3 linked regions of the Youhaiella tibetensis genome follow. The protein of the gene in region 1 interacts with the protein of each later gene in a pairwise test. Links are inferred from orthologs where the notes say so. Each region holds a gene or a part of one and is shown in the gene's direction. Other genes may lie near its edges.

Region 1 (4,736 bases):
ACCTCCTCGATCTTGAGCGCTACCTCTTCGGGTGGCAACGCAAGGTAGCGCGCCGCGTCTTCCGGACGCTCCGTCCAGACCAGCGAGGAGCGCCGGCCGGGCAGCGGCAGGCTGGCAAAGGGACCGGCGGGGCGGAAATGCTCATAGGCCACGCCCTCGTGGTCGAGCTCGTGCCCGATGGTGGTGACGATCCCCGATTGCCCATAGTCGTGGTTGATGGTGGTGATGCCGGCCATGGCGCGCAGGGCCGAGTTCGCCCCGTCGGCGGCAACCACGAGAGGTGCCTTGAGCACGCGGCCATCGCCGAGCGTCAGCGTCCCTCCGCCCGCCTGGGCGGCAAAAGCCTTGACCTCGACCGGCGCCAGGAATGTCGCCTTCTCCCCCAAAGCCTCGAGCATGGCTCGCGTCATGGCGGTATTGGGGACGAGATGGGCGAAAGGCTCGCCCGGCGCCACTTCGCCCTGGAAATCGAGAAACAGCGGGCGGGCGATGTCGCCCGAGCCCGAATCGGTGATTCGCATCTCGCGCACCGGCTGTGCCTCGCCCGCCAGCGCGTCCCATACGCCCAGCGTCTCGAGCACCCGGCGCACGCCCGCCGCGATCGAGGAGGCGCGCTTGTCGTTGGGCACGCTCACCGGGCGGCGGTCGAGAATGCCGATCTTCACCCCGCCGACGAACCGGCTCAGGCTCAGGGCCAGCGCCAGGCCCACCGGCCCTGCGCCCACGATCAGCACGTCGTATTGGTCTTCCTGCATGGCTCTCCCGCCTCCTGGGCCGCGGCGCCTCTTTTCCACCCTTTGGCCATTTCCGGCAACCACCGGTCTCCGCCTAATTTTGCGGCAACTTTCCGGAATCTGCCCAATCGATAATCACGGCTATGGCTCTGCCGATCCGACCTGGGCTTCATAATCGCTTAACCAAAGACGATTTCGCTTCAAAATCAATGACATGAGAAATGTGGCCGGAGTCTGGCACGGCATTTGAGTCTGAAGGGGGCATCGAAGACTCAAGCGAGGCTCATGAAAGGAGCTCCCATGAAACTGGTGGTTGCAATCATAAAACCGTCGCGGCTCGAAGAGGTTCGTCAGGCGCTCAACTCGCTCGATGTACATGGAATGACCGTGACCGAAGTCAAGGGTTACGGCCGCCAGAAGGGACATTCGGAAATCTACCGCGGCACCGAATACGCCGTGCATTTCCTGCCCAAGCTCAAGATCGAGATCGCGGTTGACGACGCCCAGGCCGACGCCGTCAGCACGGCCATCCGGGAATCGGCACAGACCGGCCGGATCGGCGACGGCAAGATTTTCGTGCTCGACCTCGAACAAGTCACCCGCATTCGCACCGGCGAGACCGGCGCGGCCGCTCTCTAACGCCGCTTTTGGAGGCTCAACAATGACAACTATCAAGACGTCAAAGATACTGGGGGCGGCGGCGCTCGCATCCCTTGCCATGGCCCTGCCGGCTTTCGCGCAGGACGCCACGCCCACCATCGACACCGGCGACACGTCCTGGATGATCGTGTCCACCGTGCTGGTGCTGCTCATGATCATCCCGGGCCTGGCCCTGTTCTACGGCGGCCTCGTACGCGCCAAGAACGTGCTCTCGATCCTGATGCAGGTGCTGGCCGGCTTCTGCATGATCTCCCTGCTCTGGGTGGCCTATGGCTATTCGCTGGCTTTCGGCGGCCCCACCGAAGGCGGACTCTCCGGCTTCGTCGGTGACCTCTCCAAGTTCTTCCTCAACGGCGTGCCGCCCGATGCGCTTTCGGGCACCATTCCCGAGCTGGTCTTCGTGGTCTTCCAGCTGACCTTCGCGGCCATCACCTGCACCCTCATCGTCGGCGGCATCGCCGAGCGCATGAAGTTCGGCGCAGTGATGCTGTTCCTGGCCATCTGGTTCACCTTCTCCTACGTGCCGATCGCCCACATGGTCTGGTTCTCGGGCGGCCTGCTCTTCCAGATGGGCGCTCTCGACTTCGCCGGCGGCACCGTCGTTCACATCAACTCCGGTGTTGCCGCCCTCGTCGCCGCCATCGTGCTTGGCCCGCGCATGGGCTTCCTCAAGGAACCGATCGCCCCGCACAACCTGGTCTTCACCTTCGTGGGCGCCAGCCTGCTGTGGGTCGGCTGGTTCGGCTTCAACGCCGGTTCGGCCCTGGCTGCCAACGGCACTGCCGCCCAGGCCTTCCTCAACACCATCACCGCTCCCGCCGCCGCGGCTCTCGCCTGGGCGCTCGGTGAAAAGTTCACCCGTGGCCATGCTTCTCTCCTCGGCGCCGCTTCGGGCGCCGTGGCCGGCCTCGTCGCCATCACCCCGGCCGCCGGCTTTGCCGGCACCTTCGGCTCGATCGTGCTCGGCGCCGTCGCCAGCCTCATCTGCCTGTGGGCCGTCGTGACCCTCAAGCCGCTCCTCAAGTACGACGACAGCCTGGACGTCTTCGGCATCCATGGCATCGGCGGCATCGTGGGCGCCATCGGCACGGCCATCGTAGCCGCTCCCTCGCTCGGCGGGTTCGGTGCCGAGGGCTATTCGATCGGTGGCCAGCTCGTCACCCAGATCACCGCCGTGGTCATCGCCGTGGTCTGGTCGGCAGTGGTTGCCTTCGTCGCCCTGATGATCGTCAAGGCGGTCATGGGCCTGCGCGTCACCGAATCGGCCGAGACCGATGGCCTCGACCTCACCTCGCACGGCGAGCGCGCCTACAACTGACGGTCTTGCGGCGGCGATCCTCCTCCCCGCCGCCGCACGACCAACCCGGATGGCCCGGTACGCCGGACCATCCACCCCGCCAGAACCTGCCCATGCGGTTGGTCGCGGCGTGCAGCCCATGTCCTCTTGGCCCGCCACAGAGGCTTCCCACTCGCAAACCACATGGGCTGCACCCCGGGACCAACAACAGTCCAGAACGACCCGTCCGGCTGTCCTCGCCGGAGGGGTTTTTCTTTGCCCGCCCCGACGCTTCTGCGCGGCCGGGCAGGGTTAGCGTGGGATTAACCATGGAACGCTAGCATCGCGGCAGTTTGGGCGACCCCTCTCCGGGACCAATCGCTCGCGTCATCAGTAAAGACCCCGCTCATGCCGACACGCCCCACCCCGATGCTCGAAAACTTCTCGACCGCCCAGCCGGCACCGGTCCTGGCGATTCGCATCCCGGTGCGGCTCGCCGGTTTCGTGCTCCTGGGGCTGGTGGCGGTGATCATGATCGCCATGGCCTCCTGGTCGGTGGACGATCCGAGCCTCTCCTATGCCACTGCAAAGCCGGCCTCGAACTGGCTGGGCTTCCCAGGGGCGGTGATCGCCGACCTGGTCATCCAGCTCTTCGGCCTCGCCGTCATTCCCGCCCTGGTGCCGCTGGCCCTGTGGGGCTGGAATTTCGTGCGCCGGCGCGCCCCCACCCGCATGGGGCTGCGCGTCCTCGCCTGGGCCGGCGCCACCCTGCTGGTGACCGGCGTCTTCTCCTTCATCGCCGTTCCCGAGACCTGGCCGCTGCCCACCGGGCTCGGCGGCCTCATCGGCGCGAGCTTCTTCAACCTCGCCACCATGGTGAGCGGCGGCACCCCGACCGGCATCACCCCGACGCTCTTTTCGATCATTCTCGTTTCCCCCGCCCTCGCCCTGCTCTGGATCGCGCTGGGCCTCAAGGCGCTGCCCGTGGGCAAGGGCGCCGAGGCCGCTGCCGCCAAGCCGGCCCAGCGCAAGAGCGCCGAGCGCGACCGCGCCACCGCGCAGGACGACCAGGAGGTCGATGACGAGTACGGCGAGAGCGAACGCAACCCCATTCTCGACGTCACCCTGGGCGCCCTGGTCCACATGGGCTATTCGGTCCAGACTGCCTTCCGGCGCGCCCGCAGCCAGGCGCGCGAAAAGCGCGCCGCCGAGGACGCCCAGTGGCGCGGCCACGATGTCGAGCCGCAGGTCGATGTCGGCGCCGCACCTGCCGTCGCTCCCCCGGAGACCTTCCGGGAAGCCGCGCCGGCGCCCGAACGCCGCGTCGTCCAGGTCCATTCCGGCTACAATCCGCGCGCCAACGCCGCTGCCCAGCCGGCTACTGACCGTTCCGAGGACGCCGAGCTCGACTATCCCGATGACGCCGACGACTATGTCGAGGACGATTTTCCCTTCGAGCCCGACGCGGACGACGTCTATGCGCCGGTGCCCGAGGTTCGCCCGGTCGCCCAGAGCCCGACGCGCCCTGCTCCCCAGCCGGCGCCGGTCGTCTCCCCGCGCATCACCGCTCCCGCTGCCCGTCCCGTACAGGGCGCCCGCGTCGCCCGCGAAGCCCAGGGCTCGCTCCTCGACGACGATCCGTTCGGGTTCGAACTGCCCGCGCTCTCGCTGCTGGCCGAACCCAAGCACAAGGGCCCCAGCCCCGAGCATGCCCCAGAGCGGCTCGAGGAAATGGCGCGCCAGCTCGAAGGCGTGCTCGAGGACTTCGGCGTCAAGGGCGACATCATCAACGTGCGCCCCGGTCCGGTGGTCACGCTCTATGAGCTCGAGCCGGCCCCCGGCATCAAGTCGAGCCGCGTCATCTCACTGGCCGACGATATCGCCCGCTCCATGAGCGCCATTTCGGCGCGCGTCGCCGTCGTGCCCGGCCGCAACGCCATCGGCATCGAACTGCCCAACCAGAACCGGGAAACCGTCTATCTGCGCGAGATGCTCGGCTCCGCCGACTTCGAGAAGATGAAGGGCAAGCTGCCCATCTGCCTGGGCAAGACCATCGGCGGCGAGCC
Region 2 (2,999 bases), 2.0 Mb from region 1 along the record:
TGGCGCCCATGGCCGGGATCACCGATCGCCCGTTCCGTTCGATAGCCGAGCGCTACGGCGCCGGCCTTGTTGTCTCCGAAATGATCGCCAGTTCGGCACTTGTCGCCGCCCAGAACGACATGGTTCGCAAGCTCAACAAGCGCGAAGGCAGGCTGCCGCACGTGGTGCAACTGGCAGGCTGCGAGGCCGAGTGGATGCAGCGCGGCGCCGAGATCGCCTGCGACGCGGGGGCCGACATTCTCGATATCAATTTCGGTTGCCCGTCCAAGCGGGTGACCAATGGCTTTGCCGGTTCGGCGCTGATGCGCGTGCCGGATCAGGCGCTCAGGCTCGTCGAAACCGTGGTGGGCGCGACGTCTCTGCCGGTGACCGTCAAGATGCGCCTGGGCTGGGACGATGACAGTCTTAACGCCGCCCAGATTGCCCGTAGCGCCGTCGATGCCGGCGTGCGGATGATCACGGTGCACGGGCGCACGCGCCAGCAGTTCTACAAGGGCACGGCGCGCTGGGAACTGGTGCGGGCAGTCGTTGAAGCCGTGGATGTGCCGGTGGTGGTCAACGGCGACGTCATCGACCTGGCGAGTGCCCGCGAAGCGCTTGAGCAGTCCGGCGCGGCCGCCGTGATGCTGGGGCGCGGCGCGCAAGGGCGTCCGTGGGTCGTCGGCCAGATCGGCGCGGCGCTCGCGGGCGAGCCGGTGCCCGAGGCACCGTCGGGTGACGCGCTGACCGACCTCATCGCCGAGCACTATCAGGACATGATCAGCGAATATGGGTCCCATATCGGCGTGCGCGCGGCGCGCAAGCACCTGGATTGGTATCTGGAGGCATTGGGTATCTCTCTCGACAAGGAGACCCGCCGGGGTCTGCTCAATGCCGAGAGCCCCGACGAGGTGGTGACCATGATTCCTGAAATCTATTCGGGTGCCTGGAGGCAGGCTGCATGACCACCGACACGACCGGTATCGCCACCTCGGTGCTGCAGGCGCTGCCGCAACCCGTGATCGTCTGCGGGACCGACAACACCATTGTCTTCGTCAACTACGCTGCCGAGGCCTTCTTTGGGGCCTCTCTGAGCGTGTTGGCCCGGCAAAAGCTCAATGATCTGATCGCTTTCGGCTCGCCAATTCTCAATCTGGTCGAGACCGTCGCCATGCGGCGGGCGCCGATGACCGAGTACCGCGTCTCGGTCGGCTCCTCCCGTTTCGGGGACGAGCGGATCGTTGACGTCTATGCCAGCCCGATCTCCGATACCGATGGGCGGGTGACGCTTCTTTTCCAGGAGCGCACCATGGCCGACAAGATCGACCGGCAACTGGTGTCGCGCGGTGCGGCGCGCTCGGTCACCGGCCTGGCTTCGATGCTGGCCCACGAAATCAAGAACCCACTTTCGGGCATTCGCGGCGCGGCGCAACTGCTCGAACAGACGGTCTCGGAAGACGAGGTCCCGCTCGCCAGGCTGATCCGGGAGGAGACCGACCGGATCGTTGACCTCATCGATCGCGTCGAGATTTTCGGCGACGACCGCCCGCTCGAGCGCGAGCCGATCAACATCCACGTGGTGCTCGATCGGGTGAAGCTGCTGGCCAGGAACGGGGTGGCGCGCGGCATTTCATTCTCGGAGGAATACGATCCCTCCCTGCCGCCGGTGCTGGGCAATCGCGACCAGCTCATCCAGGTGTTCCTCAACCTGGTCAAGAACGCGGCCGAGGCGCTCGAACGCACCTCCAAGCCCGAGATCCGTTTCTCGACGGCCTTCCGGCCGGGCATCCGCATCGCGGTCATGGGAATCGCCGAGCGTATCTCGCTTCCGCTCGAAATCGTCATCGAGGACAATGGGCCGGGCGTGCCGGCGGACATCCTGCCGTTCTTGTTCGATCCGTTCGTGACGACCAAGGCCAATGGCTCGGGTCTCGGCCTGGCCCTGGTGGCCAAGATCGTGGGCGACCATGGAGGGGTGATCGACTGCGACAGTCGGCCCGGTCGCACGCGCTTCCGCATCCTCCTGCCGGTAGCGACGGCCGGCATACCTTCGGACTTCCAAGAGGCATTGACTAAATGAGCGGCCACACAGTTCTGCTTGCCGACGACGATGCGGCCATCCGCATGGTCCTCAACCAGGCCTTGACCCGCGCCGGCTACGAAGTGCGGCCCACCGGCAACATGTCCACGATGTGGAATTGGGTCAGCCGGGGCGAAGGCGATCTGCTCATCACCGATGTCCACATGCCGGACGGCAATGCGTTCGACATCATGCCCAAGATCAAGAAGCTGCGCCCGGACATGCCCATGATCGTCATGAGCGCGCAGAATACGTTCATGACCGCCATCAGGGCCTCCGAGGTCGGGGCCTACGAATACCTGCCCAAGCCGTTCGACATCACCGAGGTGCTCTCGGTGGTGCAGCGCGCGCTCGCGGACGCCAAGAAGCCGCCGGCGCGGGACCGCAATGTCGAGGATGCCGGCGACGCCATGCCGCTCGTGGGCCGCTCGCCGGCCATGCAGGACATCTACCGCGCGCTTGCCCGCCTGATGCAGACGGACCTGACGGTCATGGTCACCGGCGAGAGCGGTACGGGTAAGGAACTGGTGGCGCGCGCGCTGCACGAATTCGGCAAGCGCCGGAACGGGCCGTTCGTGGCAATCAACATGGCCGCCATTCCGCGTGATCTCATCGAGGCCGAGCTTTTCGGGCACGAAAAGGGCGCTTTCACCGGCGCGACAGCGCGTTCGTCGGGGCGTTTCGAGCAGGCCGAAGGCGGCACGCTCTTTCTCGACGAGATCGGCGACATGCCGATGGATGCCCAGACGCGCCTGCTGCGCGTGCTGCAGGAAGGCGAATACACCATGGTCGGCGGTCGTACCCCGATCAAGACCAACGTGCGTATCGTGGCGGCGACGCACCGGGACCTCAGCCAGATGATCCGGCAGGGGCTTTTCCGCGAAGACCTCTACTACCGTCTCAATGTGGTCCCGATCCGCCTGCCGCCCCTGCGCGAACG
Region 3 (3,411 bases), 120 kb from region 1 along the record:
GCTACGCACTTCCACGAATTAACCGCGCTTTCAAAGACACTCTCTAGAGTTTCCAACCACACCATGAAGGTTCGGGAATGGGAGGGGGATGTCGTGTTCCTGCACGAAGTCGCCGAAGGCGCCGCCGATCGCTCCTACGGCATCCAGGTGGCCAAGCTGGCGGGTCTGCCCGAGCCGGTGTTGCGTCGCGCCCGGCAAGTGCTTACTCTGCTTGAGGCACGTTCTTCCGGCGCCCCGACACAAGTACTGGACGATCTGCCACTGTTTGCTCACCAGCCGCCCCAAGAGACACGTGCGGTCAGCGCCGACCCCCTCAACGACATGCTCGACCAGCTCCGACCCGACGAACTGACGCCGCGCCAGGCGATCGACATCATCTACGAGCTCAAGAAAATCCGCGATGCCGCTCGCCGAAGCTGAAACTCGCCCGCGAAAACCGATCTTCGCCGTCACCCCGGCAAGCGCCCTCGTCGCCGAACTCGACCGGGAAGTGGGCGAGCTTTCGCCCCGGTCGCGCGAGGCGCGGGCCATCGTGCTGGCGCATCTGCGCAAGACCCTGGCCGAGGCGCGCCAGCAGGCGGAAGCCGAACTCAAGGCCACCGGCAAGGGGCTCAAATGCGCCCAGAACCTGGCCACGGCCGAAGACGAGATCATCTGCGCCATCCACGCCTATGCCATTACCCGGGTCTATCCGGTCGACAATCCGTCCGGTGCCGAGAACATCGCGCTGGCGGCGGTCGGCGGCTATGGCCGCGGGACGCTGGCGCCGGGCTCGGACATCGATCTGCTCTTCATCCTGCCCTATAAGCAGACCCCCTGGGGCGAGCAGGTCACCGAATACATCCTCTACATGCTCTGGGACCTGGGCCAGAAAGTCGGCCATGCCGTCCGGTCCGTGGACGAATGCATCCGCATGGCGCGCTCGGACATGACCGTGCGCACGGCCACTCTCGAGGCGCGCTACCTCACCGGCGACCGGCCGCTCTTCGATACGCTGGTCAAGCGCTTCGAGACCGAGATCATGCCCAAGACCGGGGCCGAGTTCATCGCCGCCAAGATGGCCGAGCGCGACGAACGCCACCGCCAGATGGGCAATACGCGCTATGTGGTCGAGCCCAATATCAAGGACGGCAAGGGGGGCCTGCGCGACCTCAATACGCTCTTCTGGATCGGCAAGTATTTCTACCAGGTCAAGACCGCCGAGGAACTGGTCGAGAAGGGCGTGTTCTCGGCCGAGGAATATCGCCAGTTCCAACGCGCCGAGGATTTCCTCTGGGCTGTGCGGTGCAACCTGCATTTCCTCACCGGCCGGGCCGACGAGAAGCTGACCTTCGACGTACAGCCGGAACTGGCCGAGCGCCTGGGCTATGCCGACCGCGTCGGCATGCTGGGCGTCGAGCGCTTCATGAAGCGCTATTTCCTCGTGGCCAAGGACGTAGGCGACCTGACGCGCATCTTCTGCGCCAGCCTCGAGTTCAACCACGTCAAGGACATGGACCTGGTGGGGCGGGTGCTGGCCCCGTTCCGCTCGGGCAAGCAGAAGATCAAGGGCGAGCCCGATTTCATCATCGATACGGGCCGGCTCAACATCGCGACGCCCGACGTCTTCCGCAAGGATCCGGTCAACCTCATCCGCATGTTCCTGGTCGCCGGGCGGCACGAATTGCTGTTCCATCCCGATGCGATCAAGGAAATCCGCCGCTCGCTGCGCCTCATCGACGCCGACCTGCGGGCCAACCCCAAGGCCAATGCCAATTTCCTCGACATCCTGACCTCGCCGCAATCGGTCGAGCGCATCCTGCGCCAGATGAACGAGAGCGGGGTGCTGGGCAAGTTCGTGCCCGATTTCGGCAAGATCGTCGCCCTGATGCAGTTCAACATGTACCACCACTATACGGTGGACGAGCACCTGATCCGGGCGGTGGGCGTGATGGCCCAGATCGCCAACGGAGGGCTGCGCGACGAGCTGCCGCTGACCCACGAGCTGCTGCCCCATCTCAACGACACGCGCCTGCTCTATGTGGCGCTTTTCCTCCACGACATCGCCAAGGGGCGGCCGGAGGACCATTCGACGGCCGGTGCGCGCATCGCGCGGAAATTCTGCCAGCGCCTGGCGCTCTCGCCGGCCGAGACGGAGACGGTGGCCTGGCTGGTCCAGCACCACCTGCTCATGAGCGAAGTGGCCCAGTCGCGCGACATCCAGGACCCCGAGACCGCCAAGGCCTTTGCCGAGGTGGTGCAGTCGCCCCAGCGCCTGGCGCTGCTGATGATCCTGACCGCCTGCGATATCCGCGCGGTTGGCCCGGGCGTATGGACGGGCTGGAAGGGTTCGCTCCTGCGCGCCCTTTACTACGCCACCGAGCCGCTGCTGTCGGGCGGGCATTCCCAGGTTTCCCAGGAGCATCGGGTCACCGAGGCCAAGCGGGCGCTGGCCGCCGCGCTCACCGCCTGGCCGCCCGAGGAGGTGGAAGCCTATACGGCCCGGCACTACAACCATTACTGGCTGCGCGCCGAGCCCGAGCTGCAGGTCGAGCATGCCAAGATGATCCGCGCCGCCGACGCCGCCGGGCAGCCCTTCGCCGGCTCGATCCGCGTCCAGGCCTTCGAGGGCATCACCGAAGTCTCGTTCTACACGCCCGATCACCCGCGCCTGCTTTCGCTCATTGCCGGCGCCTGCACGATGAGCGAGGCCTCCATCATCGGGGCGCAGATCTTCTCGACCCGGGACGGGCGCGCCATCGACACCTTCCGGCTGCGCCGCGCCTTCACCTCGGACGAGGACGAAAAGGTGCGCGCCACCCGCATCATCGAGACCACCAAGCAATTGCTGCAGGGCAAGCGGCAGATCCTGATCGATCTGGGCAAGGAAAGCCGCCACAACCGGCGCCTCAAGCCCTTCTCGCTGCCCGCCGAGGTGCTGGTCTCCAACGCGCTATCGGAAAAGTTCACGGTGATCGAGCTTTCCGGTCTCGATCGCACCGGCCTGCTGCACGACCTCACGCGCGAAATCTCGGACCTCAACCTCACCATCGGCTCGGCCCATATCGGCACCTATGGCGAAAAGGCCGTGGACGTCTTCTACGTCACGGACCTCACCGGCCATAAGATCGATTCGAAAGCCCGCCAGAACCGCATCCGCGACCGGCTGCTGACGGTGTTCCATCCCAAACCGGTCGATGAGCGGCGCCAGCAGCTCATGGCGAACGGCTGACGCGTGAGCCTTTACCGCAATTTCCTGAGCGTCGGCGGTTGGACGGTCGGCAGCCGCGTGCTGGGCTTCGTGCGCGACGCGCTGGTGGCGGCCGTGCTCGGCACCGGCTTTGCGGCCGACGCCTATGTCGCCGCCTTCCGCTTCCCCAACCTCTTCCGGCGCCTCTTTGCGGAAGGAGCGTTCAATACCGCCTTCATTCC

Evidence for each region. Proteins that work in one complex are often made in the same cells at the same time.
Region 2: the proteins of FNA67_RS20955 (region 1) and FNA67_RS10805 interact in binary tests that used the Escherichia coli proteins (3 or more experiments, as listed by UniProt). The link is inferred for Youhaiella tibetensis from one-to-one orthologs.
Region 3: the proteins of FNA67_RS20955 (region 1) and FNA67_RS21560 interact in binary tests that used the Escherichia coli proteins (3 or more experiments, as listed by UniProt). The link is inferred for Youhaiella tibetensis from one-to-one orthologs.

The regions. Positions count from the first base shown.
Region 1 is NZ_CP041690.1:4,269,023-4,273,758, forward strand. What follows is about bases 1-2,703. They hold FNA67_RS20955 (P-II family nitrogen regulator), read left to right. Parts: upstream 1-1,034; coding sequence 1,035-1,373; downstream 1,374-2,703. Other genes in these bases: FNA67_RS20950 (FAD-dependent monooxygenase), read right to left, coding at 1-755; FNA67_RS20960 (ammonium transporter), read left to right, coding at 1,396-2,703. Outside these bases: more of FNA67_RS20960, read left to right, coding at 2,704-2,712; FNA67_RS20965 (DNA translocase FtsK), read left to right, coding at 3,079-4,736. UniProt on the Escherichia coli protein: Involved in the regulation of nitrogen metabolism. Regulates the activity of its targets by protein-protein interaction in response to the nitrogen status of the cell.
Region 2 is NZ_CP041690.1:2,229,879-2,232,877, reverse strand. It holds FNA67_RS10805 (two-component system sensor histidine kinase NtrB), read left to right. Parts: upstream 1-940; coding sequence 941-2,059; downstream 2,060-2,999. Other genes in the region: ntrC (nitrogen regulation protein NR(I)), read left to right, coding at 2,056-2,999; dusB (tRNA dihydrouridine synthase DusB), read left to right, coding at 1-944.
Region 3 is NZ_CP041690.1:4,385,425-4,388,835, reverse strand. It holds FNA67_RS21560 ([protein-PII] uridylyltransferase), read left to right. Parts: upstream 1-400; coding sequence 401-3,211; downstream 3,212-3,411. Other genes in the region: murJ (murein biosynthesis integral membrane protein MurJ), read left to right, coding at 3,215-3,411; mutS (DNA mismatch repair protein MutS), read left to right, coding at 1-420.